Regions from separate parts of the Sutcliffiella horikoshii genome, predicted to be linked through region 2. Evidence: riboswitches for the same ligand, from Rfam matches in the RefSeq annotation. Region 2 holds a riboswitch; the other holds the start of a gene.
The links. Region 2 has a riboswitch for lysine ahead of K7887_RS18290 (Na+/H+ antiporter NhaC family protein). Riboswitches for the same ligand answer to the same signal wherever they lie in the genome.

Region 1: linked by a shared signal. The riboswitch ahead of K7887_RS15960 (aspartate kinase) and the one ahead of K7887_RS18290 (Na+/H+ antiporter NhaC family protein) in region 2 are both predicted to bind lysine.

The regions. Positions count from the first base shown of each region.
Region 1 covers NZ_CP082918.1:3,091,271-3,106,572, reverse strand. Annotated here, with positions in the region: gene K7887_RS15985 (enoyl-CoA hydratase) at 1-500, shown strand, start outside; gene K7887_RS15980 (electron transfer flavoprotein subunit beta/FixA family protein) at 566-1,339, shown strand; gene K7887_RS15975 (electron transfer flavoprotein subunit alpha/FixB family protein) at 1,535-2,512, shown strand; gene trxA (thioredoxin) at 2,912-3,226, shown strand; gene uvrC (excinuclease ABC subunit UvrC) at 3,572-5,344, shown strand; lysine riboswitch at 5,415-5,601, shown strand; gene K7887_RS15960 (aspartate kinase) at 5,754-6,995, shown strand; gene K7887_RS15955 (YslB family protein) at 7,313-7,744, opposite strand; gene K7887_RS15950 (succinate dehydrogenase cytochrome b558 subunit) at 8,097-8,705, shown strand; gene sdhA (succinate dehydrogenase flavoprotein subunit) at 8,734-10,494, shown strand; gene sdhB (succinate dehydrogenase iron-sulfur subunit) at 10,491-11,258, shown strand; gene K7887_RS15935 (acyl-CoA thioesterase) at 11,691-12,155, shown strand; gene gerE (spore germination transcription factor GerE) at 12,273-12,497, shown strand; gene K7887_RS15925 (MarR family winged helix-turn-helix transcriptional regulator) at 12,713-13,168, shown strand; gene racE (glutamate racemase) at 13,178-13,987, shown strand; gene K7887_RS15915 (GerMN domain-containing protein) at 14,130-15,221, shown strand.
Region 2 covers NZ_CP082918.1:3,552,839-3,568,140, reverse strand. Annotated here, with positions in the region: gene K7887_RS18340 (DUF817 domain-containing protein) at 1-604, opposite strand, end outside; gene K7887_RS18335 (helix-turn-helix domain-containing protein) at 609-806, opposite strand; gene K7887_RS18330 (spore germination protein) at 1,147-2,481, shown strand; gene K7887_RS18325 (GerAB/ArcD/ProY family transporter) at 2,474-3,550, shown strand; gene K7887_RS18320 (Ger(x)C family spore germination protein) at 3,540-4,619, shown strand; gene K7887_RS18315 (VC0807 family protein) at 4,687-5,340, opposite strand; gene K7887_RS18310 (DUF72 domain-containing protein) at 5,458-6,306, shown strand; gene K7887_RS18305 (bifunctional metallophosphatase/5'-nucleotidase) at 6,321-7,688, shown strand; gene K7887_RS18300 (YunC family protein) at 7,757-8,059, shown strand; gene K7887_RS18295 (HD-GYP domain-containing protein) at 8,254-9,360, shown strand; lysine riboswitch at 9,458-9,649, shown strand; gene K7887_RS18290 (Na+/H+ antiporter NhaC family protein) at 9,791-11,356, shown strand; gene K7887_RS18285 (sodium-dependent transporter) at 11,710-13,245, shown strand; gene K7887_RS18280 (methionine/alanine import family NSS transporter small subunit) at 13,245-13,349, shown strand; gene K7887_RS18275 (M23 family metallopeptidase) at 13,801-14,748, opposite strand; gene lipA (lipoyl synthase) at 15,044-15,302, shown strand, end outside.

The DNA.
Region 1 (15,302 bases), 460 kb from region 2:
ACTTCCCAAAACCGATCATCGCAGCCATCCACGGTGCAGCCCTAGGCGGTGGCCTTGAGCTTGCAATGGGTTGTCATATCCGCTTGGTAACAAAAACAGCCAAACTTGGTCTGCCGGAGTTGCAATTGGGCTTGATCCCCGGATTTGCCGGAACACAGCGTTTACCTAAACTGGTTGGTTCCGCAAAGGCATTTGAAATGCTGTTCACAAGCGACACATTGACTGGGGAAGAAGCAGTTCAATGGGGACTTGCCAATAAGGCCGTCGATGAAGAAGTTTTAATGGATGAAGCTTTGAAGATGGCGAAAAAGATAGCACAAAAAGGACCTATATCGGTTGCTTCTGTTATTGAATTGTCCCGATACGCAAAACATGAAGAATTTTATCAAGGGGTAGACAGAGAGGCACAATTATTTGGTAAAGTCTTCACATCAGAAGATGGCAAGGAAGGTATTACAGCGTTTATGGAAAAAAGAGCTCCCGAATTTAAAGGGAAGTAATTTTTTTTATAATATAAAATCTGAATATTACTAATAAAAATAATGTTTAAACAGGAGGTACTGTGATGAATATTTTTGTTTTATTAAAAAGAACATTTGATACGGAGGAAAGACTAACGGTTTCAAATGGCAGCATAAATGAAGATGGTGCAGAATTCATTATTAACCCATACGACGAGTATGCGGTAGAGGAAGCAATTCAAGTCAGAGACACGCATGGCGGAGAAGTAACAGTCGTGACAGTAGGGTCTGAAGAAGCAGAAAAAGAACTTCGTACGGCACTTGCAATGGGTGCGGACAAAGCTGTCCTGATCAACACGGAAGATGATGTAGAAAATGGAGACCAATTTACTACGGCGAAAATCCTGGCTGAATTCTTAAAAGATAAGGATGCAGATTTAATTATCGGCGGTAACGTAGCAATTGACGGCGGTTCTGGTCAAGTGGGACCTCGTGTAGCGGAATTATTGGATATTCCTTACGTGACAACTATCACGAAGCTAGAAATTGAGGGCGGAAAAGCTACGATCGTTCGTGATGTGGAAGGCGATTCCGAAGTTCTTGAAACTTCCCTTCCGTTGCTTGTAACAGCGCAACAAGGTTTAAACGACCCGCGCTATCCATCTCTTCCAGGGATCATGAAGGCAAAGAAAAAGCCTCTTGAAGAGCTAGAACTAGACGATCTAGACCTTGATGAGGACGATGTAGAAGCAAAGACAAAAACGTTGGAAATCTACCTTCCACCGAAAAAAGAAGCAGGTCGCGTGCTTCAGGGAGAATTAGATGCTCAAGTAAAAGAACTAGTTTCCGCATTAAGAAACGAAGCGAAAGTAATCTAATACGTCATATAAACATTTAGCGTTTGATTGGAGCAGATGGCGTAGACTCCGGCGGGAGGTAGCGCTTAGGTGAGACCCCGCAGGCTTGCCGAGGAGGCTCAGCAAGTGCCCCGCGGAAAGCGAAGCCAGCTGCGGAAATCAAAAGCGTCGTTAAACAAGTACTTTAGATAGATACATGGACAGGAGGAGACAAACATGGCAAGAAAAGTATTAACATTAGCAGAAGTGCGTGATTCCGCATTGCGTAATGTATCATTTGAAGCAATTGCAGCAGGAAAAACAGTAGCAGAAGGTGGAGAAGTAGTTTCTGTACTAGTTGGGGAAGGCGTAGGTTCACTTGCTCAAGAACTCATCGCTTACGGTGCAGACCGCGTTGTCACAATTGAACACGCAAACTTGAAAGCGTACACATCTGATGGCTACTCTCAAGCATTGATGGCGGTAATTGAATCCGAAAACCCAGAAGGAATCATCTTTGGACATACAGCTTTAGGAAAAGACTTATCTCCTAAATTGGCATCCAAATTGAACTCTGGCTTAATTTCTGATGCGACTGAAGTGGAAGAGGTTGGCGGAAACCTTGTATTCACAAGACCAATCTACTCTGGTAAAGCATTTGAAAAGAAAATCGTAACAGACGGCGTCATTTTTGCAACGGTACGTCCAAACAACATCGCATCTCTTGAAAAAGATGAGTCTCGTTCAGGTGACGTATCTTCCCTAGATGTGGATGTAAAAGATCTTCGCACAATCATTAAAGAAGTTGTTCGCAAAGCAACGGAAGGTGTAGACCTTTCCGAGGCGAAAGTAGTAGTAGCTGGAGGCCGTGGAGTAAAATCTGAAGATGGTTTCGAGCCATTAAAAGAATTGGCAGACGTACTTGGAGCTGCAGTTGGTGCATCCCGTGGAGCGTGTGACGCAGACTATTGCGATTACTCCTTACAAATCGGTCAAACAGGTAAGGTAGTAACACCTGACCTTTACATTGCATGCGGTATTTCCGGAGCTATTCAGCATCTTGCTGGTATGTCCAACTCCAAAGTAATCGTCGCAATCAACAAAGACCCAGAAGCAAACATTTTCAAAGTAGCTGACTACGGTATCGTAGGTGACCTGTTCGAAGTAGTACCAATGTTAACAGCTGAATTCAAAAAGCTATTGGTAACAAACTAAGTTTGAATCATTAAACAGCCAGGCACTTTTGGGTGCTTGGCTGTTTTGGTGTGATGGATTAGAGATAACCTAGCTGGTGATTGGAGCAAAAGGCGAAGACTCCAGCGGGGGAGTAGCGACAATGTTGAGACCCCGCAGCGAAGCGAGGAGGCTCCAGCAGCGCCCCTAGGAAAGCTAAGCCCAGTGCGGAAATCACCAGCGGCGTGTCGGGGAATCTTAGTATGAAATAAAATGATCGAAAACGGGTAAACCTATAACGAAGCAAATAATTAGCAACACTATGCGCTAAATGCTATACTTTAGCTATAGTAAAACTCTGAAAGATTTTCCATCTGTCAGAGAACACATTAACAGCATATATTGTTAACTGTGAGATAAAAGGCTTAGGAGGAATTTATTATGGCAATTACAAATGCAACTGACCAAAACTTCACACAAGAAACTGGCGAAGGCCTAGTTCTTGCAGATTTCTGGGCGCCATGGTGCGGACCTTGTAAAATGATCGCTCCAGTTCTTGAAGAACTAGATCAAGACATGGGCGACAAAGTGAAAATCGTTAAAGTTGATGTGGATGAGAACCAAGAAACTGCTGGCAAGTTCGGCGTTATGAGCATCCCAACTTTACTTGTTATCAAAAATGGTGAAGTAGTAGACAAAGCAGTAGGTTTCCAACCGAAAGAAGCTTTGGCTGAACTATTAAACAAGCACGCTTAATGCGTTTTGGAGAAAGCCCGGTCCTGTGACCGGGCTTTTTGCGTGTAAAGTGACAGAATCAGGATGCCGAGTCGGCGGATATCGAGAAAAATTTGGGATATATCGAGAAAATTTAGGATATATCAATAAATTTGCGATTATATCAAGAAAAAATGAATTATATCAAGAAAACTTAGGGTTTTATCAAGAAATATCGGGATATATCAATAAAATCGTCATCGCCAGAGTCCCCGCCCCTGTCCCATCATCCTCTCCGACTAACCTAATACTTCCAAATGGAACATACGTACGAAACAAGGTATAATAGTTACATATGAAAAAATCTTTGGTTGGGAGGAGAAAACGTTGAATGAATCATTAAAAGAAAAACTTGCCATACTGCCTGACCAACCGGGATGTTACCTGATGAAGGATCGTCAAGGAACCATCATCTATGTCGGAAAGGCGAAGGTGCTCAAAAATCGTGTCCGCTCTTATTTTACAGGGAGTCATGACGGGAAAACGCTCCGACTTGTAAATGAAATTGTGGACTTTGAATATATCGTGACTTCCTCCAATATCGAAGCGTTAATACTGGAACTGAATCTTATAAAAAAACACAACCCTAAATATAATGTCATGCTGAAAGATGACAAACGTTATCCTTTTATAAAAATTACAGCGGAAAAGCACCCGCGTTTATTAATCACTCGTAAAGTGCAAAAGGATAAAGGGAAATACTTTGGACCATACCCAAATGTTCAAGCGGCAAATGAAACGAAAAAGCTGCTCGATCGTATCTACCCACTTAGAAAATGCATGACGCTGCCAGACAGGGTTTGCCTTTACTATCACATGGGTCAATGCCTTGCTCCATGTGTGGAACATGTATCTGAGGAAACGAACAAACAAATGGTTGATGGAATTGTCCGGTTTCTTAACGGAGGTTATAAAGAAGTCAAAAACGAGCTAACGGATAAAATGATGAAAGCCTCAGAGAACCTGGAATTTGAACGTGCACAGGAATTCCGGGACCAAATCATCAACATTGAAGCGACAATGGAAAAGCAGAAAATGGAGATGAACGACTTTGTCGACAGGGATGTTTTCGGATTTGCTTTTGACAAGGGCTGGATGTGTGTGCAGGTCTTTTTCATCCGTCAGGGGAAATTGATTGAACGAGATGTATCACTATTCCCGATTTACAATGAACCGGGAGAGGATTTCCTGACATTCCTTGGGCAGTTCTATTCCAAGCAAAATCATTTTGTCCCAAAAGAAGTGATGCTTCCTAGTCAAATTGACCTGCCGCTAGCACAAGAACTATTACAAACCAATGTGCTACAGCCGCAACGTGGGAAAAAAAAGCAGCTTGTTGATCTGGCAAACAAAAATGCAAAAGTTGCCCTCGGTGAAAAGTTCTCCTTGATTGAACGTGATGAAAGCCGAACGATAAAAGCTGTGGAGAACCTTGGGGAAATACTGGGCATCATGACTCCACACCGCATAGAAGCATTTGATAACTCGAATATCCAAGGAACGGATCCTGTTTCTGCCATGGTTGTATTCATCGATGGAAAACCCGAGAAACGAGAATACCGTAAATATAAAACCAAAAGCGTCCAAGGACCTGATGACTATGAATCCATGAGGGAAGTAGTCAGAAGAAGGTACACACGTGTTTTGAAAGAATCATTACCGCTCCCGGACCTGATCGTGATCGATGGTGCCAAAGGCCATATGAGTGCTGTAAGGGACGTCCTTGAAAATGAATTGGATTTATTTGTTCCGATTGTCGGCCTTGCCAAAGATGATAAACATAGAACGAGTAACCTTCTTGCCGGCGAAGATGCCATGATCGTTCCGCTTGAGAGAACGAGTCAAGAGTTCTATCTTCTGCAACGAATTCAAGATGAAGTCCACAGATTTGCGATTACTTTCCATCGTCAAATTAGAAGCAAAAGCGTGTTCCAATCCATACTTGATGAAATCACAGGGGTTGGGGCAACCAGGAAAAAGGCCCTTATGAAACACTTCGGTTCTGTTGCAAAGATGAAAGAAGCTACTGTCGAAGAAATACAAGTTGCCAAAATACCGAAGCCGATAGCTGAAGAAATTTTTAAAAAACTTCGTGAATAGGTGTTGTAAGGAATCTTATTGTCTGATATAATCACTATTAATTTCATAATGTGCCACTTCAAATCGATGAAGTGATGATAGAGGTGCGAACTTCAAAAGTATGTAATCGGAGAAGAAAGAGCTTCCGAGATGATTACGGAAAGGGGAGGATCGCCGAAGTAAAAAAAAGTCTCTTTTTCTTTTTTTTACTGGTTCTGCGTTTAAGAAATGTAGGACTGTCAGGTTGTCTTTGTGCTGCCTGGAGAGCTATCTCACCGCGTGAACGGATTCTTTATTTTACCAATCACAGCAATGAGACATTAGCTCATTGCTGTTTTTTTATATCCAAAAAAAGCTGCCATGGCTAAATGCGTACTGAGAACTATCTAACATTATGATGAGACTAATCAATGAAAAGGGAATGGTGCACATGTCAACGATTGTTGTACAGAAATTCGGAGGAACATCAGTGGGCTCGGTTGAACGAATTCAGCACGTTGCAAGTCGAGTCATCAATGAAGTGGAAAACGGAAACAAAGTGGTTGTCGTCGTATCGGCAATGGGCAAAACAACAGACGAACTGTTAACTTTAGCAAATGCAATCAACCCCCATCCAAGCAAGCGCGACATGGATATGCTTTTGACAACAGGTGAACAAATTACCATCTCCTTATTGGCAATGGCATTGCAAGTTAGAGGCCATGAAGCAGTATCATTGACAGGCTGGCAGGCAGGAATTCGAACAGAGCCTGTACACGGAAACGCTAGAATTACGCATATTGAGACAGATCTATTAAAAAGTTATTTGGATGCAGGTAAGATTGTCATTGTTGCGGGCTTCCAAGGAATTACTGCTAATAACGAGATTACCACACTGGGCAGAGGCGGTTCCGATACAACTGCGGTTGCATTAGCGGCTGCTTTACAAGCGGAGAAGTGTGATATTTATACAGATGTGACGGGAGTATTCACGACAGACCCTCGTTATGTAAAAGGTGCAAGAAAGCTTGCTGCAATTGCGTACGATGAAATGCTGGAACTGGCAAACTTAGGGGCAGGTGTGCTTCACCCACGTGCGGTTGAATTTGCAAAAAATTATGGCGTACAGCTGGTTGTGCGATCCAGTATGGAAGAGGAAGAAGGAACGATTATTGAGGAGGAAGTATCCATGGAAAAAAATCTAGTTGTCAGAGGAATAGCATTCGAAGACCAAATCACCCGCATTACCGTATGTGGCTTGCCAAATGAACTACATACCTTATCCACCATCTTCACGACATTAGCTCAGCACAGTTTGAATGTGGATATCATCATTCAAACGAGCATGGATAAAGATACAACAAACATTTCGTTCTCTGTTAAAACAGTAGACGTAAAAGAAACGATTGAAGTGTTAGAGCAGCATCAAGGCCGTTTAGGATTCACGGGAATCGAGCAGGAGAGCGGTTTAGCGAAGGTTTCCATCGTTGGATCCGGTATGGTTTCAAATCCAGGGGTTGCGGCGGAAATGTTCCAGGTCCTTGCCACTGAAGGCATCCATGTCAAAATGGTCAGCACATCAGAAATCAAAGTTTCTACTGTGGTTGATGTAGCAGAGATGGTTCGTGCAGTGGAGGCACTTCATGTGGCATTCAAGCTCGGAGAAGAGTCTGTTGAGAGAGTTTTAAGCTAAAAGAATAGTAGTTTTTGATTGTGGAGTGCCCTTTTCCTGGTGGAGAGGGTGCTTTTTTATGGAAATAGGGAGTGCGGCGGGTTAATTACGGTCCGTAAAATAAAAATACGAGCCAAACGGAGCAAAATACTGTCCATAAAAAAGAAATACGAGCCAAACTCATGCAAATACGAGCCAAACTCGCCCAAATACTGTCCGTAAATAAAAAATACATGCCGTTCGACAAGGAACGACATGTTCTATCAAATTGCCACCCGTAAGGCAGTGTGAACCCACCGATTAAGTTCAGGCCAACCACCCTTGAGGCAGCAACATCATTATTTATCCCACTGCACTGTTATCAGTATCTCTTTTTTCTTTTTCTGTTCCTCAATCGCTTCCGCAGTTTTGCCTTTAAGACGTTGAGTCTGTTCAGCAAGAAATCCTGCTTCAAGTTGGAATGTCGCGTCTTTATTCAAGTCAAGGCGGCGCGTCACCATTTCCCCGCGGATCACGTACTTAACTTCATGCTTGTTCTGTTCCAATAATTCAAGTTCTCCCCAGCCTGCTTCTTTAAAAAACTCGCCGATTCCCTCTTGAGTATCAATGGTAAACTTGCGTGCGAGCTGCTTTCCTGCCCAATAGATGACCTGGGTATGATCTTTCCCCAATAGGTCAGGTAAAAGCATATCGCGGATCAGTTCGTACCCGAAGATAGGGACTTGAATTTGTGTGTCCATCACTTGTTGTTGGTTGTTCGATTCAGTCATTTAGTTCCCCTCTTTCTCTATGTTCATTATATACCATCCAACCGGGTTAATAAATGAAACGTATGGAGTATTTTATTCTATTAATATATTTTTATATTTTTCTGATAATTATCCGATGGTAAAAGTATTTTTAAAAGTGCAATTTTTGGTCGCGTTTTCTTGACGCTACACATATAGGGGAGTAAAATAAATATGTCACATATTTGTCGATAAATCTGTAAAGGCTTTCATTATATTGAAAGTTTAAAAAACGAGATGGAGAGTTCAATGATTTTTTACTATAATAGATAGTGAAAAGCAGAACTTACAAAACATCTAATCTATTTTCTTACTTGAAAAAGGGGGTTAAGTGATGGCAACTGAACGTGAATTTTTACTTCGTAGGCTCCACTCGTTACTAGGAGTCATTCCTGTTGGTCTTTTCTTGGTTCAGCATTTGGTTATCAACCACTTTGCGACAAAAGGGCCAGAATCATTCAACAAAGCGGCACATTTTATGGAAAGCTTGCCGTTCCGTTATGCACTAGAAATTTTTGTAATCTTTCTTCCAATCCTATTCCACGCTATCTATGGCTTATATATTGCTTTTACAGCAAAAAACAATGTAAGCAAGTATGGATTTGTTCGTAACTGGATGTTTATGCTTCAACGCTTTACAGGAATCGTTACATTAATTTTTATCGTATGGCATGTATGGGAAACGAGAATCGCAGCTGCACTAGGTGCGGACGTTAACTACAACATGATGGCAGACATCCTGTCCAGTCCGTTCATGTTCTGGTTCTACATTGTTGGGGTAATTGCAACAATCTTCCACTTTGCAAATGGACTTTGGTCTTTCTGTGTAAGCTGGGGAATTACAGTAACTCCTCGTTCTCAACTTATTGCAACCTACGTAACAATCGGGATTTTCTTTGCATTATCTTTCGTAGGGGTACGTGCAATTCTAGCATTCGTCTAAACAGCAACTATTAAGGAGTGAGTTACATATGAGTAAAAAAGTTATCGTGGTCGGCGGTGGACTTGCGGGATTGATGGCAACCATCAAAGTCGCTGAAGCCGGTGTACCAGTTGATCTATTTTCATTAGTACCAGTTAAACGTTCTCACTCAGTTTGTGCCCAGGGTGGAATTAACGGGGCAGTAAACACTAAAGGAGAAGGGGATTCTCCATGGGAACACTTTGACGATTCCGTATACGGGGGAGATTTCCTAGCGAATCAGCCTCCTGTAAAAGCTATGTGTGAAGCGGCACCAGGAATCATCCATCTATTGGACCGTATGGGAGTTATGTTCAACCGTACTCCTGAGGGATTACTAGACTTCCGTCGCTTTGGTGGAACACAGCATCACCGTACAGCATTTGCTGGAGCAACAACAGGTCAGCAGTTGTTATACGCACTAGACGAGCAAGTTCGCCGTCACGAAGTATCCGGTCTTGTAACAAAATATGAAGGCTGGGAATTCTTAGGTTCTGTTATCGATGAAGATGGCGTTTGCCGCGGAGTTGTCGCACAAAACCTTACAAGCATGGAGATCGTATCATTCCCTGCAGATGCTGTAATCATGGCAACTGGTGGACCTGGTATCATCTTCGGAAAATCAACAAACTCTGTTATCAACACAGGTTCTGCAGCATCGATCGTGTATCAGCAAGGTGCTTATTATGCGAACGGTGAGTTCATTCAGATTCACCCGACAGCAATTCCTGGAGATGACAAGCTTCGTCTAATGAGTGAGTCAGCTCGTGGAGAGGGCGGACGTGTTTGGACATATAAAGACGGTAAGCCTTGGTACTTCCTTGAGGAAAAATACCCAGCTTACGGTAACCTTGTACCACGTGACATCGCAACACGTGAAATCTTTGATGTGTGTGTTAACCAGAAGCTTGGTGTCAACGGTGAAAACATGGTATACCTGGATCTTTCTCATAAAGATCCGAAAGAATTGGATGTCAAACTTGGTGGTATCATTGAAATCTATGAAAAATTCATGGGTGATGATCCGCGTAAAGTACCAATGAAAATCTTCCCTGCTGTTCACTATTCCATGGGCGGAATCTGGGTCGATTATGACCAAATGACAAACATCCCTGGACTATTTGCTGCAGGTGAGTGTGATTATTCCCAGCATGGTGCAAACCGACTTGGAGCGAACTCCTTACTATCTGCAATCTACGGTGGTATGGTAGCTGGTCCAAAAGCGGTAGAATACATGAATGGATTAGAAAAATCCACAGATTCTCTTGGAACGTCTCTTTTCGATCGCTATGTAAAAGAAGAAGAAGCAAAGTGGAACAAGATCATGACAATGAACGGTACAGAGAATGCCTATGTGCTTCATAAAGAGCTTGGAGAGTGGATGACAGACAACGTAACAGTTGTTCGTTACAACGACAAGCTGAAGCAAACGGATGAGAAAATCCAAGAGCTTCTTGAGCGTTATGATAATATCAACATCCACGATACGGCAAAATGGAGCAACCAAGGTGCGGCGTTCACGCGTCAGCTGCAACATATGCTTCAGTTAGCCCGTGTTATCACAATCGGTGCATACAACCGTAATGAGAGCCGTGGAGCGCACTATAAACCGGACTTCCCAGAGCGTAATGACGAGGAATTCCTAAAAACTACAATGGCGAAATTCACAGGCCCTAAATCTGCACCAGAGTTCCATTACGAAGATGTAGACGTAAGCTTGATTCCGCCGCGTAAGCGTGACTACTCTAAGAAAAAAGGGGGTAAAGAATGATGGCTGAACAAACTAAAACTGTAACGTTTAAAGTGAAGCGTCAAGATGGTCCCGAGGGAACCCCTTACTATGAAACTTTTGAATTGGCATACCGCCCGAACATGAACGTAATCTCTGCACTAATGGAAGTTCGTCGTAACCCTGTCAATAAAGATGGAAAAGAGACAACTCCTGTAAACTGGGATATGAACTGTTTGGAGGAAGTGTGTGGTGCATGTTCAATGGTCATCAATGGCAAGCCGCGTCAATCCTGTACGGCGCTTGTCGACCAATTGGAGCAACCGATCGTTCTTGAACCAATGAGCACATTCCCTGTCGTTCGTGACCTTCAAGTCGATAGAAGCCGCATGTTCGATTCCTTGAAAAAGGTAAAAGCATGGATTCCAATCGATGGCACATACGATCTTGGACCTGGTCCACGTATGCCTGAGAAAAAACGACAATGGGCGTATGAGCTTTCCAAATGTATGACATGTGGTGTTTGCCTGGAAGCTTGCCCTAACGTAAACAGCAAGTCCGAGTTCATCGGTCCTGCACCACTTTCCCAAGTGCGTCTATTCAACGCGCATCCAACTGGGGAAATGAACAAATCCGAACGTCTTGAAGCAATCATGGGAGACGGAGGCCTTGCAAACTGCGGTAACTCACAGAACTGTGTGCAGTCTTGCCCGAAAGGTATCCCTCTTACAACATCTATCGCAGCACTTAACCGCGACACGACAGTTCAGATGTTCAGAAACTTCTTTGGTTCCGACCAAGGCTAATAAACAACCAACAGAACGCCTCTTACCTAAAAGGGGCGTTTTTTTACAAAAGCGCATGTTAGAAAATTCAGAATGATTTAAACCACCGTTGATTTCCGTTCCAGGCGCTTCGCTTTTCTGCGGGCGGTCCGGGAGCCTCCTCGGCAAGCCTGCGGGGTCTCCCCTGTCCCTTCCTCCCGCGGAAGTCTGCGCGCCTTCCACTACAATCAACTAGGTTGTTCCATTCAATTTCTATAATTACTAATGCAGTTCCCCCTGTTGACTGAAGTGCAAGGTGTGAGACTCCTGCGGGGGATAACGGTAGCTTGAGACCCCGCAGGCGAAGCCGAGGAGGCTCAAGCACCGTCCTCTGGATAAGCGAACACCTGGAACGAAAGGAAACAGGGAGTTATAACCAACATATAAATATACTCAATTAGGGAGGACTAGGTTATGAAAAAACCAGCTTATATAGAAGATTTGCAACAATGGATGAATGAGTTCTCATTCAGTCACGACGTGAGAGTGAGATTTTCCGAAACTGACATGTTCGGTCATTTAAATAACACAGTCCCATTCGTTTATTTTGAAGAAGCCAGAATCGAATTCTTCAAAAGCCTTGGCTTTATGCAAGACTGGACACAACAGGGAAGCAACACCATTCCAGTCGTTGCGGACCTGCAATGCGATTTCCTTCAGCAGGTTTATTTTGGAGAAGAACTTAATGTATGCGTGAAAGCACATCAAGTAGGAACATCTTCCGTTGATCTGCATTACCTAGGTAGAAAGGGGAATGGAGAGCCGTGTTTTGTCGGAAGAGGACGTATGGTACAACTCAACAAGCACACTGGAAAAGGGGAAGCTTGGAGTGAAGAACAACGAAATCTCTTTCTTTCCCGAGAAACATTGAAAAAATAATATAAAATACGTCTAAATACATGTAACTCCCGCCCTCCTTCTAACATATTATACCATGACTAAATATACACCCATCCGCTAGTTCAGCTCTGGCTAAGGCAAGGAGGGTTACAATTATTGAAGGAGAAAGAGTTTCAACCAAAGCCATTGCTTACCAAAAGAGAAAGAGAAGTATTTGAGCTGTTAGTTCAGGATAAGACGACCAAAGAGATTGCTGGTGAGTTGTTTATCAGTGAAAAGACAGTTCGGAACCACATTTCAAATGCTATGCAAAAGCTGGGAGTAAAGGGGCGTTCCCAAGCAGTTGTCGAGCTTCTTCGCATGGGAGAATTAGAGCTTTAACTTAAACTGCCGACTATCTTCTGACAAAACAGTTATGAGTGGTAGTCGGTTATTTACCTTTGAATAAACCCAAGTATTTCTATGTGGGCAAATATGTTTATAAGCCTTTACATCTTGCATTTTATATGAAAACATAAGAAAATAAACATACTAGACACAGACTACATGACATCTATGTTCAGATAAAAAGAAAAAGGGAAGAAAGAGGGTCGAGAATGACGAATCAGAATGAAGCAGTATTGCAGGATCCGCAGTTAGTAGCAGATATTGAGAAATCGTTAAGATACATAGCGACTTTAGTAAAACAAAAGGGTCGCGAAATTTTAAGCAATTACACCATTACTCCTCCGCAGTTTGTTGCGTTGCAATGGCTTCTTGAAGGTGGAGATATGACAATCGGTGAATTGTCCACAAAGATGTATTTAGCTTGCAGTACGACCACAGACCTTGTGGACCGTATGGAAAAGAATGAACTGGTTCAACGTGTGAAGGATCCTAACGACCGCCGTGTGGTTCGCATCCACCTTTTAGAAGAAGGAGAGCGTATCATTGCGGAAGTGGTGAAAAAACGTCAGGACTATTTGCAAAACATACTAAAGAACTATTCCAAAGATGAAATTTTCATGTTAGAAAAGTGTTTAGCACGATTACATCTAGAAATGAAAGAATGAGGGATTTAGTTGCAAAGACCAATTGGAGTTATTGATTCTGGCGTTGGCGGGTTGACCGTTGCGAAGGAAATTATGCGTCAGTTGCCGAAAGAGCGCATTATTTACTTAGGAGATACAGCGCGTTGCCCTTATGGACCACGGCCTGTTGATGAAGTTCGTCTATATACATGGGAGATGACAAGATATTTATTGACTCATGATATAAAAATGCTTGTTATCGCCTGTAACACAGCAACGGCTGTTGTATTGGAAGAGATACGGGAGCAGTTGGACATACCGGTAATAGGAGTGGTGGACCCTGGGGCCAGAACGGCCTTGAAGGTTACATCCAATTATCAGGTGGGTGTCATCGGAACTGTAGGGACGATAAACAGTGGTGCATATGCCAATGCCTTGAAATCCATTAACAATGAAGTAAAGGTAGAAAGCTTGGCATGTCCAAACTTCGTACCATTAGTGGAAAGCGGCGAATTTGAAGGAGAGCGTGCGAAAGAAATAGTGGAAGATACCCTTCACCTTTTTAAAGGATCGAAAATAGATACACTAATTCTTGGCTGCACGCATTATCCGCTTTTAACGACTACCATCCAGGCCGTAATGGGGGAAGGCATTCAACTGATCAGTTCTGGGGATGAAACGGCTCGAGAAGTAAGTACCATCCTCAACTTCAAAAAACTGTTAAATAAAAAACAGCGTACAGAAGACCATCAATTTTACACAACCGGTTCAAAAGAGCTTTTTGAAAAGATAGCAAGCAAGCTTTTTGAACAGCCTGTCGAGAATGTAAAGACGATTGTGTTGGATCCGATTGGGATATAAAGAACGATGAAAACAGGACGGAAGCTTTCCGGCCTGTTTTTTTTCGTTCATTTTTATGGGACAAAACTTTTTCCAAAGCTCGGTCTATTTTTTGGAATAGCTCGTATACATAGTAGTACAAACCGTCTTAGGAGGGAAACCTATGTCTCATAAAAAAGTGAAATTGACTGCTGCTGCCGTGCTTGCTTCTTCTGTATTATTATCTGGATGTGGATTATTTGGAGGTGACGAGCAGGCAGGAAAAGAAGAGGATATTCCGCAAGATGTTTCATATGTAGATGATGCCGCAAGTGAAACTGGTGCAGAGAGTGAGAATGAAACCGCAGGAGAAGAAACAGATGGAGAAGAGGCTGCAGTTTCAGAAAAAGTGCAAAGAGAATTATACTTAATTGATAGCAATGGATACGTTGTTTCGCAGACGTTGGAGCTTCCAAGAACAGATGAAGTGGCGAAACAGGCATTAGAATACTTAGTTGCCGGAGGTCCGGTTGATGAGTTGCTTCCGAACGGGTTTAGAGCTGTCTTACCGGCTGGAACGGCAGTGGACGTTAACCTTAAAGAGGACGGAACGATCGTAGCCGACTTTTCCAAAGAATTCACTAATTATGATAAAGCAGATGAAGAAAGAATTCTACAAGCCATCACTTGGACACTGACACAGTTTGAAAATGTGGAGAAAGTGCAAATCATGGTGAACGGCCATGAGCAAACAGTGATGCCGGTCAATCAAACGCCGATTGGTGATGGTGTGAGCAGAGCGAATGGAATCAATTTTAATACTGCTGAAGCGGTGGATCTAATGAGTTCTCGTGCTGTAACGTTGTACTTTATGGCAGAAAGCAGTAACGGAGACCCTTACTATGTTCCTGTTACCACACGTTTAAACTTGGAAGGGAAAGATAAGTTTTCCGCGATTGTAGATGCGCTGATCAATGGTCCATCCCATACTTCAGGTTTAACCAATGATTTGTCAAATGAAGTGGCACTCCTGGATGAACCGGTCCTGGCCGATGGAAATCTGGTATTGAATTTCAATGAGGCTATCCTTGGCTTAGAAGGAAGAATTGTATCGAAATCCATTGTTGATTCACTGGTTCTGACATTAACCGAACAAACAGGGGTTGAAAGCATTGCGATTACGGTTGATGGGGAAGGCGATTTGATGGCAACGGATGGAACAAACATTTCTGAGCCTGTCGCACGCCCTGAAAAAGTAAACACAGGCAGGTTTTAACGTCTGAAATTTGTTATACTAAGGGAAGAATGATTAGAAGAGGTGCTATGCTGCCTCTTCTTTATTTTTATTGGAGATAAA
Region 2 (15,302 bases):
TAGGCATACGGTAACTCTTTTCACCAACTTCATAACGGACCCAAGACTTCCAAAACAGAATAATGACTAAAGCAGATAACCACCAACGAATATCGATCCAATAATGATGAGAGAAAAAGTTCAAATAAATGGCTGCTGCAAGTGATACCACAGCCCAAAAAGGTGGCCAGTCAATGAGCTCGACATTCAACCTTCTCCAAGCCTGACAAAGATAACTCGCGACACTTGCATACATAAATCCGCTGTATAATGGCACTCCAAAAATTTTGGAATAGCCTTCCTCTGGATAGGCCCAAGATCCCATGTGCACCTTAAAGATCTCAAGTGCCAGCCCGATAAGGTGGAACAAGGTAATAACTTTTAATTCATCGCGGGTTTCAAGTCCAAACCGTAACATCCACCATTGCATCAGAATGCAGATAACCAGAAGCCAATCATAACGAGGTAAGAAGGGGAGAGGAATCACTTGAGTTATGGCTAGGGATGCAAAAATAACGACAGGAAACACGCAGGAGAGAGCCTGTTGCCAGCCGAATCGAACGAGTTGCTTGATTGCGCCAACTATGTACCATTCTCTCTTTTTTATCTCTGAGCTAAGATCCATGCTCCTAGCCATTTTGGGTTTCCTCCTCATCATTTTGATATTCGATAATATCTCCAGGCCGACAATCCAACGCCATGCAGATAGCCTTTGCTTTACCATTTTTCAAAATTGATAGTTTTGCCATCGTTATCCCTACCCTCTCTACTGTTACACTCATTTTTGGTTTTGCCAACATTACATCCACATTAATAAAAATCTTCATGTGCTCCCCTCAGACCTTTAAAACATTTTTTGATTTTGTATTAATGGCATTACGGTAGCCAGAAGATATATAAAGCAAGGAGCGGGATCCAGATAAGTAAAACTGCTAGCTTGAAAATCCTGTTTCATGGAGCACAAGAGCACCTCACTTACGATGTTTTTATTGAATATAACATAAAATTTATTGATAAACAATAAAATTTTAGGGTATGAGAACTTTGGTTGGGCATTTATTCATTCTACCCGTACCAATAAATTGAGAGTCTACATATATAATTCCTTCAAGGAAACACTAATAGGAAGTAGTGGAATATCCTAAAAATGGTGAAAGGAAGCATGATATGAGCTCTCTATTAGGCTCCTTAAAGGATAAATTAAGTGATAGTGATGATTTTTTTGTAATAGAAGAGGAATTCAATCAGACCAAGTTTGAGATTATTGGTGTACGGAGTCTAGTTGATTTAGCCAAATCATTGGAACTAATTGAAAAACATGTGACGACAGCGACCCTCATGCATAAAGGAGTGCTAGACTACTTAATCAGTAATGGAAAGAAAATAAGCAAGGAACATGAAATAATCACTGCTGTCTTAGAAGGTGAATTGATACTAGTCTTCGAAGATTGTGAAAATTTCGTGGTAAGTTTAGAACCGATAAGAGTGTCATTAAGCAGACCGGTGGAACAGCCTACGAATGGCAGTGTATTGCAAGGTCCATTAAACTCTTTCAATGAAGAAAGGTTAGTGAATATTGGGATACTCAGAAAAAGATTGGTATCTGATCAGCTGCGAGTGAAAGATTTTTTGATAGGGAAAAGACAGAAGAAAAATGTATCAATCAGCTACGATGCCAAAAGTGTAAATAAAAAGCTTTTACAAAAAACAATAGAACTGTTAGAGAACGGCTCAGAGATAGAATTACAATCGATACAGGACTTAATGAAAGTACTGAAACTATCCCCATGGAGTGCAGTGGGTAGAATTCATGCTACAGAAATACCCCAACAAGCTGCTAGTTGTTTGGTGAAAGGGAAAGTGGTTGTTTTTATCGATGGTTTTCCGTTTGCTTATATACTGCCGAGCACTTTTTGGGATATTTTTATTTTAGAAAATGATAAAAACTTTCCTATGCCAATTACCGTTTCCATTCGAGTATTAAGATTAATCGGAGTGATGATTGCGTTAATTGCTCCTGGATTATATGTTGCGCTGGTTGCTGTCAACCCGGAGGTCTTACGGATTGAATTGGCCTTATCGATTGCACAAAGCCGAAATGGTGTTCCATATCCTGCTTTAGTGGAAATCATCCTGATGCTGGTGATTTTGGAGTTAATTGTAGAAGCAAGTATCCGGTTGCCCCAAAGTATCGGACCAACCATTACCATGGTAGGGGGGATTATCCTTGGCCAAGCAGCTGTTGAGGCTAAATTGGTCAGCAATCTTCTCATTATAGTGTTGGCGGCAACAACCATTGCCAACGCAACCGTCATTGGCTACCAGAATTTGATCACCATTCGGATGTTGAAGTATACCATTTTGATTTTAGCGTCTATATTCGGTGTTCTAGGCATCATGGCAGGAGTGTTTTTGATTTGTGGATATTTTGCCAGTATAAATACGCTTGGCGTCCCGTATTTAAATATGGATTTTTCAAAGGGTGATATAAATAGTGGATAAAAGCTGGCAGGTAGTTTTCATATATTTGTTGACTCATCTTGGTCTCATTTTCTTTCTTTACCCAGCCAATATTATCGGTAGCTCTGATGAGTCCCACTGGATACCTGTTTTGATAGGCGTGCTGCTTCATATTTGTATTGTCTATTTGTATTTGAAAGGTTTGGCCTTTTTTCCTGGTAAGGATATCATTGAAATTTATACACAAGGAGGACAGTTATTAAAAGTACTCTTCCTTCTTCCGATTTTTGCGTATTTTATGATGGCGATGATTATTTCCGTCCGTGCATATTCAGAAATCATCACCATAGTGTTTTTATCGAATACTCCGCTCTGGGCCATTATGCTTTTATTATTGGTTATCACTTGTTATATGGCCATCAAGGGGGTAGAAGCCATCTTTAGGACTGGGGTAGTGATTGCCTATCTTTTTTTGCCGCTCATTATCTTTGTCATGGTTTTTTCTTTTCAAAATGTGGATTGGAACTACCTCTACCCTGTTTGGAATTCTGACTTTTCCTTCTTGAAGAAACAGGATTTCTTGAATAGCTTTTTTGCTATAGGTGGAGGGTTTTTGTTTCTTGGTTTTGTACAACCATATTTTTCTTACAAGAAAAAGAATGTTTTTTTGGGAATTGCTTTGGTTGTTCCATGTTTCTTTCTTTCAGTCTATGTCCCAATCCTTACTTATGGTCAGGCTACTGCATCTACTTTTTTCTTTCCTTTTGTGATGACATTGGATGCAATCAACATCACATGGCTGATGTTTGATCGGGTCACTATATTTTTCTTATTGAGTTTAATAACCTTCATCATGCTGTTCCTTTCATTAGTAATGTGGAAGGCAGTAAGAATCGCCCACTCGTTTATTCCCATTGTAAAACCATCTTATTTGGCTCTTGTTTTTACTTTGAGCATCTTTCTAATTTGTCTCTTGATTCCTAACTGGAGTGATGTAGAAGAACTCTTTAGCTGGAATACCTTTTTTCGATTTTACGTCCTGATTACCGTACCATTATCATTATTGTGCATGGGGATGCTCTCAAAGGGAGGAAAGAAGCATGGTGCTTAAAAAGCTTGGACTTTGTATAATGTTTGTGTTTGTTCTAATCCTAGCAGGATGTTGGGATAATAAAGATATTAATCATAGAACGATGCCAGTGGTTCTTGGGATTACTAAGAACCAAGAAGAATATAAGCTATTCTTGCAAGTACCTCAGGCAGCAAGGGGACAAGTACGAACAACTATCGTGAGAGAGACGGGTAGCACGATTAACCAAATTATTGATAAGATGAGCGCAAATTTGGAGAGCAACGTAGATCTTTTACATGCCAAAGTCATCATTGTCGACAGAAGTTTGGCTGAGGAAGGAATGAAGGATTTAATATCTGGTTTCATGAGGTCAAGGGATGTTCCTTCCAAAGCGTTAATGGTCATTAGCCAGAATGATATAGAGGATTTATTTACCGCACTGGAAAACCAGGAGCATTCTGAAGAAACGGTGTTGTTGGATTTCTTTGAAAAAAACGCAGGCTGGAATCCGCAAATTCCGATTACAAGGGTATGGCATGTCTATCATAGCATTCATTCCTATACGAAAGACGTTTCCATTGCCATGATAAGCAAAGGGGAAGAATCTCTATGTGAATTTGTCGGAGGGGCAGTCATCAAAAACGGGAAAATGGTTGATATGATAGACTCCGACGAAACGTTGCTTTACAATGCCTTTAATGATGAAAGCAATCAAGGAAAAATTGAAGTGATGAATGAAGGAAGTGTCATGATTTTAGGAAACAGAATGAATCACGATAGTAAGATAGTAAATGGAAGGCCATACTTTCATTCCGAATTACGGTTGAATGTGATGGTTTTAGAAACTAAGGAAGATGCTTCGAGAGAGGAAATAAGAAAGGCGTTGACAGCATTGCTTCTGGAAAGGTACGATAAGATGTTTTCAAAAATTCAATTAAGTGAAGCTGATATCCTCGGAATTGGACAGTATTTTCGAAAAGAGTTATCTAGAGAGAAATTAAAAAACTGGCGTTCAAAATATTATCCAAAGCTCGTATTTACACAAGATATCAAAATTAATATCCAAAACGAAGGGAATTTAAGAATGCCAGCCGACGAGGGTTCCTAAGATATATATAAATGCCTGCAAATCCATACTTCCCTTGCAGGCATTTATTTTTCCCATAGGGAGTAATTTACTCTACTAAATCGTTATTGTTGGTATCCACGACTTTCGTTTTTTCCAAATAATCATTTATTTTCAAACTCGAATATATGAATCCTGCAGCAATTAATGCACCAAATATCCAGCCATTTACCTTCATAAAGAATAGTATTCTATCATACCCGTCCACCCCATAAACACCGATAAGATAATACTTTAATCCTGCACCCACAAGACCTCTTAGTGCAAATACAGCAGTAATAAAATAAAAGGTAGGCAGAATGGTTTTGTGTCGATAAAGCTTTAAGCTTTCTTCTCGCTTATGACCCTGTAAATAGGCAATATCAGCTCCAAAATAAAGTGCTAAAGGTTTTTTAATAAGGATGGTGCCGAGAATCAATAGGCCAAATCCTGCAGACACATATACCGAGTTTTGAAGCATGGTAAAGGCATCACCTGAGAGGATATCAACGAGCGTGCTCACAAACAAAGAAACCATAATAAACATCCCTGTCACATTAAACTGCCTCTCAACAGCGAAACGAACGATTGTGTAGACAAAGCCCGGCGCAGTGGAAAGCAATATCGCATAGTAGTCTCCAAGCGGTTCCTGTCCAAATTTCCAGATCAGATAAGGTAAAGCCAAATAGAAAAGTAAGTCAAAAACAACAATCTTGTTTTTCATAGCGCCTCCGAAAGTATCAATGATACATTAATCATACCAATTACTCCCATATTCTGCACTATAAACATGAGAAATTACCTCCAGTTATGATAAAATGTAAAAAATGAGGTGAAGCGGATGATTTATGTTGGTGTGACAGGCTGGGGAGATCATGATTCGTTATATACTGCAGGTATTGCACCTAGAGACAAGCTGTTGGAATATGGTGCGCACTTTCCTACAGTAGAGGTGGATGCGTCCTTTTATGCCATCCAACCGAAACAGAACGTGGAAAAATGGGTAACGGATACACCCGAAAATTTTCAGTTCATCGTAAAGGCATATCAAGGAATGACAGGTCATCAGCGTGGTGAAATTCCTTTTGACTCTAAAGAATTGATGTTCACTGCTTTTAAGCAATCTATTGAGCCTTACGAAAAGGCTGGTAAAATGGCAATGGTTCTTTTTCAGTTTCCACCATGGTTTGAATGCAAGAAAGAGAATGTGGATTATTTGAGATGGTGCAAGGAGCAGATGGGGGACATAAAAGTAGCCCTCGAGTTCCGAAACCAGACATGGTTCCAGTCTGCCTATCATGACAGAACTCTCACCTTTATGGAAGAGCAAGGGTGGATCCACAGCATCTGTGATGAACCGCAAGCGGGAACGGGATCCATTCCTACCATCCTGCACCCAACCGATCCTGACAATACTTTAGTGCGGCTTCACGGTCGGAACACCTATGGTTGGACAAAGCCTGCATCAGGGAAGGACTGGAGAGAGGTCCGGTATCTGTATGACTATAACCATGAGGAGTTATTAGAGTGGAAGGAAAACCTAGAAAAATTAACGCCTTTAACTCGTAACATGTATATGTTATTTAACAATAATTCTGGCGGCCATGCAGCTGGAAATGCCAAGAAGATGATTGACCTGTTGGGTGTCGAATATACGGGATTGGCCCCAAGGCAACTAGATTTATTTTAGAGGAGAGAGACAGTGTGCAACAAATTAGAATTTTACATACAAACGATATTCATAGTCACTTTGATGCCTATCCCAAACTTGCGACTTTTTTAAAGGATCAGGCTTCGACACTGCCATCGGCCCTAGTTGACATTGGTGATAATATGGACCGTTTTCATCCTATTACCGAAGCTACGGGCGGAAAGGCAAACACTAGCCTACTAAATATGCTGCGCTATGATTATGCCACTTTCGGAAATAATGAAGGAATAACATTGGACTATCAGGGGTTATCTCAGCTCTATAAAGAGGCGGAATTTCCCGTTTTAGCTGCCAATCTTTTCGAAGAGAATGGCGATTATCCGGATTGGGTAAAACCTTATGATGTGAAAAATATGGGAAATGTTAAAGTTGCATTTATCGGAGTGACTGTTTTCTATCAGCATTTTTATGCTCTTCTCGGCTGGAAAATAGAAGATCCTTATATTATTTTGGAAAAATACCTGCCTGTTTTAAAAGAAGAGGCAGACGTTATTGTGGTCCTTTCCCATCTGGGCATTTCTGATGATGAGGAGATGGCAAGGAGGTTTCCGGATATAGACGTTATCCTTGGCGGACATACCCACCATGTTTTGCCTGAAGGAAGAAGGATCGGAAATACATTAATTTGTGGAGCGGGGAAGTATGGACAATATATCGGCCAAGTAGATCTTGTATATGATGAAGAGGTAAAATCACTCACTCAATCTACTGCAAAACTTCATAAGTTGGAACTCTATAAACCAGATCAGCAATTAACAGAGCGGATAAAAGACATGGAACAAGTAGCGGAGAAGCATTTGAATAAAAAAGTAGGAAGTATCAAAGAAACGTTACCGGTAGAGTGGTTCGCGCCTTCTTTTTTCCCTAATTTCCTTGCAGATAAATTAAGAGAATGGTGTCAGGCAGATATCGGAATGGTCAATGCCGGTGTGTTGCTTGATGGACTTGATGCAGGAGAGGTAACACTTGGAATGCTCCACCGTATTTGTCCCCATCCTATTAATCCATGCAGGGTGACCCTGACTGGCGAGGAGTTAAGGGAAGTGGTCCAGCAGGCTTTGCACCCTGATATGGAAAACTTGAGAGTGAAAGGTCTTGGGTTCCGTGGTGAGGTAATGGGGCGCATGGCATTCAGCGGAGTCAGGTTCGACACAGAGGCGATAAAAGATGGAAGCGTTCAAGTGACAGATATTTATATTGGTGATAAACGATTGTCGTCAAAAGATGATGTAACAGTTGGGACCATTGATATGTTTACTTTTGGAAGAATGTATCCAAGCATCATTCGTGCAAAAGAAAAGAAGTTTTACCTGCCAGAACTGCTTCGTGATGTGTTAGCACATTCATTTTCTGATAATTGACCTATTTTTCACACCCTTTCCATTCACACACCATAAATTGATATGGGAAGGGAGCGTGACAATTATCTATGATTGAAATGACACCAATTACAATCGAAGGCCATACGTTTACTGCGATTACGGTACGATTGCCAAAAACTAATTTCTTGGCGGTGACTAGTGATAAAGGGTATATCATGTGCGGTGCGCTGGATGTCGGCTTACTGAATGCCAAGCTGAAAGACCGGAAAATCATTGCAGGGCGGGCAGTTGGAGTGCGTACCATCGAGCAATTAATAGAGGCCCCTTTGGAATCCATTACGTATGAGGCGGAGAATGTCGGAATTACTGTTGGAATGCCTGGGAAAGAGGCTTTGTTAAAAATGCTATAAAGGGTGAGAGGTGCTAGTTGTTACTTGCAGCCTTTAGCCCCAAATATATAATACCATCGTGCTCAAACGGTGGTATTTTTATGTTGGCAATAAACTTTTCAAAACTTTTTTCTATTTTATCAAGCTTTATCCCGGAATTTTTACTATAATAGGAAATATATAGATTTTGTCGAAATGTGAAGATAGGAGAAGTTATGAGACTATTACCTACAAAATCAATGAAACCGGGAATGGTGTTGGCCAGGTCGATCTACAATGATTCTGGTAGAGTGCTGTTGAGTGAAGGGATCTCTGTTACTTCACGCATGATTACACGTTTGCAACAATTGAATGTAACGTATGTATATATAGAAGATGCACGGACAAGCGGGATGGAAGTGCCGACTATTATTTCGGACAAAACCCGTAAGGAAGCAGTAAAGACAATCACTGATACCTTTAAATCCGTGGAACATGAAAAAGAGTTAAGTAAGTGGTTTGTCATGGACAAGTCTTCCAAAAGCATCAAATCACTTATTCAAAATCTGCTGACAGATATGAAATCCAATGAAGAAGTTTCTGCACTTTTGACCGATGTGTATGTACACGACAATTACGTGTTTACCCATTCGTTAAATGTGACGCTTTATTCCCTCTCCATAGGATTGAAATTAGGGTTGTCCCAAAAAGAATTAGAAACATTAGGGCTTGGTGGAATTCTTCATGATATCGGCAAAATGTTGATTCCCAATGAGATTCTCTTTAAGCCGGGAAAACTTACAAGTGATGAGTTTGCTGAAATGAAGCGACATGCGACCTATGGGTACGATATCCTTCGCAACATGCAGACGATTCCGTTAATGGTTGCACATTGTGCTTTCCAACATCATGAGCGTCTTAATGGCAGCGGCTATCCTCGCGGCATTAAGTCGGATGATATACATCTGTTTGGTAAAATTCTTGCGGTAGCAGACGTTTTTGATGCTGTTACCTCTCATCGGATTTACCGGAGTGCCATGCTTCCACATGAAGGACTTGAAATTTTGTATGCAGGATCTGGTTCTTTGTATGAACCAGAAATTATTGAAGCGTTCCGCAAATCGGTAGCCATTTATCCATACGGTTTAATGGTCACATTGAATGATGGAAGAAAAGGGCTTGTTGTCGGCCAAAATAAAGACCTGACTGAACGCCCAGTCATAAGGGTGGTCGAAGAAGAAGGCGAAGATTTGGAAACGCCTTACGATATTAACTTAAAAGACCATCTGAGTTTAGCGATTGTTGACTGTGATTCTCTTAAAAAAATAGCAGCAGTCAGCTAAAAGGAAAGAGTAGAGAAAAAAGAAATATATTTCCTTTGTCCTATATCAGGATATATGTTATAGTAAAATCATAAAATAATATACTTCCCTTATCATACGATGAGGTAGAGGCTGCATAGCATAAGAGTAAAACTACTGGAGGTTGACACCTAAGATGGTAGAAAGAAAGGATGCTGTGCCGAAGCAATATGAGCGGTCGAACTCATGTTGCTGGGGTTATCTTGAATAAGGATAACACTGCCATTATGACCGGTACGGACGGTTTTTATAATGGAGGGCTACTGATCGGATGGAGGATAACACATTACATAGGTAATGATAGTTATTTTCTATCATTACTTTTTATTTTGTTTTCTTTCAGTGCCTTCCATTGTTGTAAACCCGTTTGTAACCAGTCAAACATATTACAGCTTAATGGGGGTTTTTTGTTATGGAAGGAACAATTTATTCGTTAATTCCTCCAGTGCTTGCGATCTTGATGGTTATTTTGACCAGAAGAGTTTTGCTTTCACTTGGAGTAGGTATTCTGGCAGCAGCTTTAATGTTAGCCGATTTTAATCCGGTTACAATGGTGGTGCTGATCTGGGATATGGTATTAGGTCTTTTTTATTCCGTAGACGATAAAGAGTTGAACTTATGGAATATTTATATCCTTGTTTTCTTAATCATCTTGGGAATTATTACTGCATTCATTTCTATCACTGGTGGCAGCAGGGCTTTTGCTGACTGGGCACAGACAAAAATCAAGACAAGAAGAGGATCAAAGGTTTTAACTGCTATTTTAGGTATCGTTATTTTTATTGATGACTATTTCAACGCATTGGCAGTAGGTCAGATTAGTAGACCGGTAACGGATCGCTACAAAGTATCACGCGCAAAATTAGCGTACTTGATTGATTCCACGTCTGCACCGATTTGTGTCATCTCACCTGTATCAAGTTGGGGTGCAGTTATTATCGGTATTATTGGAACAGATGTAATCGTAAGACAGAATATTAGTGACTTAACAGCAATCAGTGCTTTTATGCAAATCATTCCGATGAACTTATACGTTTTTTCTGCATTGATCATGGTGTTCTTGGTAAGTTATTTTAACTTCAATATTGGGCCGATGAGAAAGCACGAGCAACGTGCTATGGAGACTGGTGAATTATACGATTCTGAAAAAGAAGTGCCTGGAGAGCTTTCAGACGAACTTCCTACTAGCACAAAAGGTACGATTGGCAATCTTATATGGCCGATTGTAGCACTTTTCGTTGGGGTTATTGGAGCGATGCTTTGGACGGGTGCTTCCGCAATTGAAGGAGATATCACGGTCCTAGGTATTTTTGAAAATACAGATCCATCTGCAGCATTATTCTATGGTGGATTGTTTGCTTTAGTAGTTTCTTTCATCTTACTTTTCAGCCAGATTTCCAAAGGTGGAGTATCAAACAGTGTAGTGGGTCGCGGGATTGCAGAAGGAACGAAATCCATGCTTCCTGCCATCTATATTCTATTATTTGCTTGGACCATTGCTGGATTGATTGATGGCTTAGGAACTGGAACATACATTGCCGAACAAGTGGAAAACTCTAATATTAATATTGCTTTCTTGCCAGCAATCATTTTTGTCATTGCCGGTTTTACAGCATTAGCAACAGGAACTTCATGGGGTACTTTCACGCTGTTACTTCCTATTGCAGGTCAAATAGCTGTGGCAACAGATGTATCGATTTTATTACCTGTACTTGCTTCTGTATTGGCTGGGGCAGTATTCGGAGATCATTGTTCACCAATTTCCGATACAACCATCCTTTCCTCCACTGGTGCAGGATGTAACCATATTGACCATGTACTGACTCAGCTGCCTTACGCGCTAATTAGTGCAGGTGTCGCAATTGCAGGATATATTGTTCTAGGTTTAACTGGAAGCACATTACTTGGACTGCTAGTAGTATTAGTGGCATTTGTTATTATCGGTTTTAGTTTTAAAACGTTGAAAACAGCAGAATAATTTCATAATACTTTTCAAATAAAGTAATAAACACCTCCTTTTTATCTACTTTTAACTAAGTGGTAAAAAGAGAGGTGTTTTTCTTTTGAAAAATAAAATGAATAAATATTCATAATATAACTCTTGTGCATCAGTGCATTTAGCCTTTTGAGAAATATTAATAGAATAAAAATACGGTGTTGAGAATTGTCACATGATGTCGATTAATATAGTGTAAAAGTTTGTTTTGACATAGTCATAAAGTCTAGTTATACTATGTATAAATTATATTAAATAATCAGAAAAAATAAAACATTTGGACTCTTTCATCTATTTTTTGGTAAAAAAAGAGTCTAAGTAGGGGGAGAAAGAGAATGGAAAATCGACCGCAATGGGGGACAAGAGCAGGATTTATTTTAGCAGCGGTTGGATCGGCCATCGGGTTAGGAAACATATGGCGTTTTCCAGCAACTGCTTATGAAAATGGAGGAGGAGCATTCTTTGTACCATATTTATTCGCTCTTCTGACAGCAGGTATTCCACTATTGATCCTTGAATTCACTATGGGTCATAAGTACCGCGGATCTGCACCACTTTCTTATGCAAGAATGAACAAAAAGTATGAATGGCTTGGCTGGTGGCAAGTTGGTATTGCATTCGTAATTTCTACTTATTATGCCGTCATCATCGCTTGGGCCATGTCTTACTCCGTGTTCTCCCTGAATCTGAAGTGGGGAGACGACACAGGCGGATTCCTGATTGGAGAATACCTTCAGGTAGCTGCACCAGGTGAGATTGGGGGACTTGTTCCTTCTGTTCTTCTGCCATTAGTAATCGTTTGGGCAGTAACACTTGGAGTACTATTTAAAGGCGTTAAGAAGGGTGTAGAGGTAGCAAATAAGATTTTCATCCCTGCACTTGTTGTATTGTTCTTAATTATCGTTGTTCGCGCTCTTACACTAGAAGGGGCTGGAACAGGACTAAACGCTTTCTTCAAACCTGATTGGAGCACTATTGCTGACGGTAAGGTTTGGGTTGCGGCATATGGACAGATTTTCTTCAGTTTATCCATTGCATTTGCCATCATGATTACGTATTCCAGTTATCTACCGAAAAAATCTGATATTACCAATAACGCATTTATTACCGGTTTCAGTAACTCCGGATTTGAATTATTAGCAGGTATCGGTGTATTCAGTATCCTAGGATTTATGGCAGTTCAACAAGGTGTTGGCGTAGATGAAGTGGTAGCGGGCGGTGTCGGATTAGCGTTCGTTGTATTCCCGCAAATCATTAATGAATTCCCGGCCTTTAAAGAACTGTTTGGGTTCTTGTTCTTTGGATCACTAGTATTGGCTGGACTATCTTCATTAATCTCTATTGTAGAGACATTTGTTGCAGGGGTGCAGGATAAATTCAAAGTATCCCGTACAAAAGCAGTTGCCTTCGGTGGTGGTTTATCGGCTTTGATTTCTATCTTATTTGCTACAAAAGGCGGTTTGAACTTCCTTGATGTGGCTGATTACTTCATCAACCAATTCGGTGTGGCGCTTGCAGGTCTTGTGCAAGTAATCGTGGTTGTCTGGTTCGCAAGACAATTGAAACCATTACAGAGTCATGCCAATGCGATTTCAGATGTTAAATTAACTGGTTTCTTAGGCTCATGGTGGAAGTTATCCTTGGGAGTAATCACTCCGATTGTACTTGGATATATGATGTTTGACTTGATCCGTACAAATATTGCGGAAGTTTACGGAGCGGCTGACGGATATACTCGTATCTTCACAATTCAGTATGGTGTAGTTGTCGCGGTGCTTGCATTGCTTGTAGGTTTTGCCTTCTCCCTTATTAAATGGAAAAAAGACACGTTGGAACTTCCGGTTTCCTCGTCTAAGGAGGTCAATAAATAATGGAAACAAGCGCGATTATCATGATGGTTGTCGGAATTGTCATCATTTGGGGTGGCCTTGCTGGTAGTATCCTGTGGGCTATGAAGAAGAGTAAGGAAGCATAAAAATTAAAAGCTGTTGATCGAATGTAAACTCGGTCAGCAGCTTTTTTTAGCATAAGAAAGCATATAGTCCGGTTGATTTCCGTTCCAGGCGCTTCGCTTGCCTGCGGGCGGTCCGTGAGCCTCCTCGGCTTGCGCCTCCGGGGTCTCACCTGTCCCTTCCTTCCGCGGGCGTCTGCGCGCCTTCCACTCCAATCAACAAGGTGACTTCATTCAACTAAGCGATTATGAAGAGGCACCTAACCGGGTTAACTGATAAAGCATTACCTTTTCGTCTTCGTAATTTCTAGCTGTGGATTGGAGCAAATGGCGAAGACTCCTGCGGGGGGGTAACGGTTGATTGAGACCCCGCAACGAAGTGAGGAGGCTCAAACATCGTCCCGCGGAAAGCGAAGCCATTTGCGGAAAGGAACAGCTGCGTTTAACCACTTACTATGTTTTTTTCGTAAAAATCTTAACGCTTTCTTCTATCCCCACGTTCCCAGGATTTTAGGTGTGGGAACGGGTCAAAGGACCATTCGGAGTAGCCGTTGTCTTTGTACATGCCATAGTGGAGATGCGGAGGGAACTTCCCTGCTGTTCCAGGTGGTCCATACCCAGAGCTTCCCACAGAACCGATAATTTGCCCCGGCTCTACGACTTGTCCTACTTCAAGGTCCTTGGCAAAGCCATTTAAATGAGCAAAATAATGATAGGTATTATTAATATCACGGATTCCAAGTCGCCACCCGCCGAACTTGTTCCAGCCTTTAATTTCAATCACTCCATAACAAGTGGAACGGACGGGGACACCATAGCTTGCAAAAATATCTGTACCTTCATGCATTCTTCGACCACCCCAGCCCCGTGCATCTCCCCACGTATTGCGGTAACTGAAATTGGAGCGGATTGGGAGAGGGAAAGCATGTGAATCAAGCTTGAGCGTTTTATACGTACTGTATAGCTTCATATGGTTCATGATAAGCCCGACCGTTTTATCCCGCTGATAATATTCCCATAAAGCAATTTTGACGTTTTCTTTGTCAGTACCATAAGACTGCAAATAATTCGCAAATGTAAACAATACATCTTCATCATTTGTGGAATCAGCGACTCCATCTCCATTCCCATCCATCCCCATTCCGCCAAAAAACTGAATGCTCATAGGGTTGCTGTCTTGTGAATTGGGATTTAAAGGACCTGCCCATACCTCAGGTTTGTAGTAAATGCCGATAACTCCTTTGGCTTTTGGAATATCTCGTCTTACTCTGCGGACATTTCTTTCATATTGATCAACAGCTGCAAAATAGTACCATGGTATCTGGGTGACAGATTGCATTCGATTATATAGTTCCTGCCTTTTAGCATATATTTGTTCGTCTGTTAAGTTTGTTTCGGCAGCAAAAGCATCTGCAGGAATCATGCTAAAAAGAATAATTACGCAAAAAAGTAGCCGTATCAAGTCCTCACTCCTTCCTTTTCTTTCTTTTCCTACTGTTAGTTTGGTAAGTTTTCCTCATTTCATAAATACTAATTCATGGAAGATTGTTAGGAGTATGTCCGTGGAAGGTTTTGGACTTGTTTCTTTACCAGATGTTTGATAAAGTGACAGGTGTGAATATGTCATTTTCCCTATGAGATAAGTTAGAATAGTGAAAATATACAGATAAAATATTGATGAAGTCATCTTGAAAATAAGACAAGTTGGAGTTGATCATATGGCTAAAAAAGAGGAGTACATACGTAAACCAGATTGGCTGAAAATCAAGCTGAATACGAATGAAAATTATACAGGACTTAAGAAACTGATGAGAGAGCACAACCTTAACACAGTATGTGAAGAGGCAAAGTGTCCGAACATTCACGAATGCTGGGCAGTAAGACGTACAGCTACTTTCATGATTCTTGGTGCCATCTGTACGCGCGCATGCCGTTTCTGTGCGGTCAAGACAGGTTTGCCAACAGAACTTGATACAC